One region of the Listeria sp. MAN/IMW/UF464 genome, then DNA from elsewhere that is predicted to be linked to it. Evidence: riboswitches for the same ligand, from Rfam matches in the RefSeq annotation. Region 1 holds a riboswitch; the other holds the start of a gene.
What was found. A riboswitch is a leader RNA that binds a small molecule or an ion and turns the genes downstream of it on or off. The one in region 1 is predicted to bind S-adenosylmethionine.
Positions count from the first base shown of each region.

Region 2: linked by a shared signal. The riboswitch ahead of AC4PG0_RS04175 (5-methyltetrahydropteroyltriglutamate--homocysteine S-methyltransferase) and the one ahead of metE (5-methyltetrahydropteroyltriglutamate--homocysteine S-methyltransferase) in region 1 are both predicted to bind S-adenosylmethionine.

Region 1 is NZ_JBZWZP010000001.1:2,689-4,889, forward strand. Features, by position in the region: gene AC4PG0_RS00115 (MFS transporter) at 1-645, shown strand, start outside; SAM riboswitch class I at 740-846, shown strand; gene metE (5-methyltetrahydropteroyltriglutamate--homocysteine S-methyltransferase) at 953-2,201, shown strand, end outside.
Region 2 is NZ_JBZWZP010000001.1:812,118-814,318, reverse strand. Features, by position in the region: gene AC4PG0_RS04185 (DUF1294 domain-containing protein) at 217-474, opposite strand; gene AC4PG0_RS04180 (RidA family protein) at 553-930, shown strand; SAM riboswitch class I at 995-1,091, shown strand; gene AC4PG0_RS04175 (5-methyltetrahydropteroyltriglutamate--homocysteine S-methyltransferase) at 1,186-2,201, shown strand, end outside.

The sequences.
Region 1 (2,201 bases):
AGTCTTGTTTGGTTTATTCGAAATGATTTCGTGGGAGAAAAGGCTGTTATTCGGAAAATTTCTTTTTGGGGAAGTATAAAACGCTTTTCGGGCGTATTTAAGATGGCTTGGGTTGCGATGATTCCACCGTTTTTGTATGGGATTCTTGAAACCGGACTTAATGCGACATTTCCAGTTGTAGGGTTGCGAGACGGGCTTGATACAATGATGATTGCGATGATTATTTCTTCTTTTTCAGTTGGGACGATTATTTTTCAAGTGCCGATTGGGATTATTAGTGATAAATTTGGTCGGGATAAAATGTTACCGCTTTTGACTGGAGCAGGGGCTGTGGTTTTTGTATTAACAGCGTTTGTTAAGATACCTATTTTCTTTGTGATATTTTTCTTTATTTTGGGGATATTGCTAGGCTCGCTTTATTCACTAGGGTTATCTTATATGACTGATTTGACGCCGCTTGAACTACTTCCGGCTGGAAATATTTTGGTAGGAATGTTCTTTAGTTTAGGGAGTATTATTGGTCCGAGTGCAACGGGGATGATGATAGGGATTTTTGGAAATCAAATATTTTATTTTGTGGTCGCTGGAATCCTTTTGCTAGGCTGTTTATTATTAGCTTTGGGAGGACGGAAGGAAGCACATTGAAAGAAAATAAAAATTTAATGATTGACAGTTTTTAGTTGCAAGTGGTATGATGATTTCAATCCAATTTAAGTGATTAAAAAAACTAAATAAATTACTCTTATTATGAGTGGTAGAGGGACTGGCCCGTTGAAACCCAGCAACCTTTCAATTCGTTGAAAAGGTGCTAAATCCTGCGAAGTGTGATGCTTCGAGAGATAAGAGAGACTTAAAAAGTTTCACTGTATTTGTGTATCGAAACTTCCAAACCTCTCTAGTTCTCTAGGGAGGTTTTTTATTGGCAAAAAATTGAGAGGATAAGGTGATAGGTATGGTAAAGGCGATTAGTTCAAACTTGGGGTATCCGAGACTTGGGGAGAAACGTGAATGGAAACGTGCGCTAGAAAAGTTTTGGAATGGTGCGATTTCAGAAGAGGAATTATTGGCGGAAACAAAAGCTCTAAGATTACATGCGCTAAAGAAACAACAAGATAAAGGAATTGATTTGATTCCAGTTGGTGACTTTAGTTTTTATGATCAAGTGCTAGATACGAGCGTTACATTTGGGATTATTCCAAAACGCTTTCAACATGATGGTGGGAAGGTTTCGCTAAATACATATTTTGATATTGCGCGTGGTAAGAGTGACGCGGTTGCTTCTGAAATGACTAAATGGTTCAATACTAACTATCACTACATCGTGCCAGAACTTGCTGAAGCTGATCCTAAAGTATTAGATAACCGGGCGCTTTACTACTACGAAGAAGCGAAAAACGAGCTTGGGATTGAAGGGAAGCCAGTACTAGTTGGTCCAGTTACTTATTTAAAACTTGGAAAAGGTAGCGATGCAGAAAGCTTTGAAATATTATTAGATAAATTTATTCCAGCGTATATTGAAATTTTGAAAGAGCTTGAAACTGCTGGTGCTACGTGGGTTCAAATTGACGAACCTTATCTTGCAACTAGTTTTGATAAAAAAGAAATTGCTTTATTTGAAAAAGTATACAAAGCGTTTCATGATGCTGTACCAAACTTGAAAATAGAGTTACAAACTTATTTTGAAAGTTTGGATTATTATGAAGAGGTTGTTAATTTGCCAGTTGCGGCGGTTGGAATTGATTTTGTTCATGATCACGGCGATTCGATTAAAGCGTTGAAAGCTCACGGATTTCCGCAAAATAAATATTTAGCGGCTGGGGTGATTGATGGTCGAAATGTTTGGCGCAGTGATTTGGATGCGAAATTGGCACTCCTTACTGACATCGCTCATTATGTGGCGGAGGATAAATTGATTGTCCAACCATCGAATTCATTATTACATGTACCAGTAACAAAACTAAGCGAACCTGATTTAGATGAAGTGATTCTAGGCGGCTTATCATTTGCTGATCAAAAATTAGATGAAATTGCAATTTTAACGAAAGCTTTAACAGAAGGTGCGGAAAGTGTGGCTGCTGAGCTAAATGAAGCTCGTGAGGCTGTAAAAGCGCTTAATGAATCAAGCCATCGAAATAATTTAGAAGTTCAAGCGGCGATTGCTAATTTAGAAAATGTTCGGGTTGACCGAGAATTACCATTTG
Region 2 (2,201 bases), 810 kb from region 1:
TTGCTATTAGACATAATAGATTTGTTATAGTGTTTTACTAATTTTAAGAACTGTACAAAAAGACTGTTAAAATATAGCTATGAATTACTTTTATCAAAGATAGAAATCATGTTTAAAAGACAATTGAGATGACTCCTGTCAAGCACTGCAAAACTATTTCTGCTGGGAATTTGAACATTATAAAAGCTAAAAAATCGACAAATTTAGCTTGTTAATTCAGTACAACCACCAAACCAAAACCCCAACAGTCCAAACCATCGCAAGTGGCACTAAAATCCGAAACTTCGGCTTTTGCGTTTTATGGTGAAACAACTGCATCGACATCCAACTACCAAAGGCACCACCAAGAAATGCGGAGAGAAGTAGTACCGATTCAGGTATCCGGTATGCGTGTTTAATTGCTTTCCGTTTATCAACAGCGAATAATAGAAAAGAAATAAGCGTTATCGCGATTAAATATATCGTTAAAATCATTCAGAAATCCCCCTTTATTGCTAAAACTAACTTTATTGATTAGAATAAAAGCATACCACAAAAGAAAGCAGGGATAAAATGGCAAAAGAAATTATTCAAACCTCGTCAGCCCCAAAAGCACTCGGACCATATTCACAAGCTGTAAAAGTGAATGGACTTATTTTCACATCAGGTCAACTTGGTATTAACCCAGCAACTGGAGAATTAGCAGAAGGCGCAACAAAACAAGCTGAGCAAGCTTTTAAAAATTTAGCAGCCGTACTAGAAGAAGCGGGTTCTGGACTAGATAAAATCATTAAAGCGACTGTTTTCTTCAAAGATTTAAATGATTTTACAGCTGTGAATGAAGTATACGCTACTTTCTTTTCCAGTGATTTCCCCGCAAGAAGTGCTTTCCAAGTAGCCAAGTTACCGCTTGACGCTGACATTGAAATCGAAGTTATCGCAGAAGCATAAATATTCAGAAATAAATTTGACAATCACGAGAAGTAAACGATATAATAAGAACCAATTACATAGTAACTTATCAAGAAAGGTGGAGGGTTCTGGCCCAGTGAAGCCTTGGCAACCGGACTTTTCACGGTGCCAAATCCAGCAGTATCACTGACAGATAAGGCACGCGAAACAGGTAAATCACTCTTTCCCTTAAAAGCTGTCTTTTGGGGGAAAGTTTTTTTGTACATAAAAATAACTAGAATTGAGGCGAAGAAAATGAATCAAGTGGCACCATTTTATGCAGATCATGTTGGAAGTATTTTACGGACAAAGGCAATTAAAGAGGCACGCGAGAAATTCCAAAGTGGCGAAATTACAACTCAAGAATTACGTGAAATTGAAAATGCAGAAATTAAGTATATTGTTGAAAAACAAAAAGAAGTGGGTTTAAAAGCAATTACTGATGGCGAATTTCGCCGCGCTTGGTGGCATTTTGATTTCTTAGAGAATTTGGATGGGGTAGAAGGATACGATGCGGCGGGAGGCATTCAATTTAGCAAAGTCCAAACAAAATCTCATTCGGTGAAAATTACAGGTCCAATTGATTTCACGACGCATCCATTTATAGAAGATTTTATTTTCCTAAAAGAAGCCGTTGGTGAAAATCATGTAGCAAAACAAACGATTCCAAGTCCGGCGATGCTTCATTATCGTGGTGACATGGAGTATCAGCCATATATAGACGATGCTGATAAATTTGTGGCTGATTTAGCGGCTGCTTATCAAAAAGCGATTCAAGCCTTTTATGATGCCGGTTGTCGTTATTTACAATTAGATGATACATCGTGGAGCTATTTATGCTCTGATGAACAGCGTGAAGTTGTACGTGAGCGAGGTTTTGACCCCGATACACTGCAAGAAACATATAAAACGCTTATTAATGAAGCTATCAAGTATAAACCAGCAGATATGGTTATTACGATGCACATTTGTCGTGGGAATTTCCGCTCTACGTGGATAGCAGAAGGCGGTTATGGACCAGTTGCAGCAACATTATTTGGCAAGCTAAATATCGATGGTTTCTTTTTAGAATATGATAATGAACGTTCTGGAGATTTTTCACCACTAAAATATGTAGCGCGCCCAGATTTGAAAATCGTTCTCGGCTTAATCACCTCTAAAACAGGGGATTTAGAAGATGAAACGGCAATCAAAGCACGAATTAAAGAAGCGAGTGAGATTGTGCCGCTAAACCAATTATGCCTTAGCCCACAGTGCGGATTCGCCTCTAC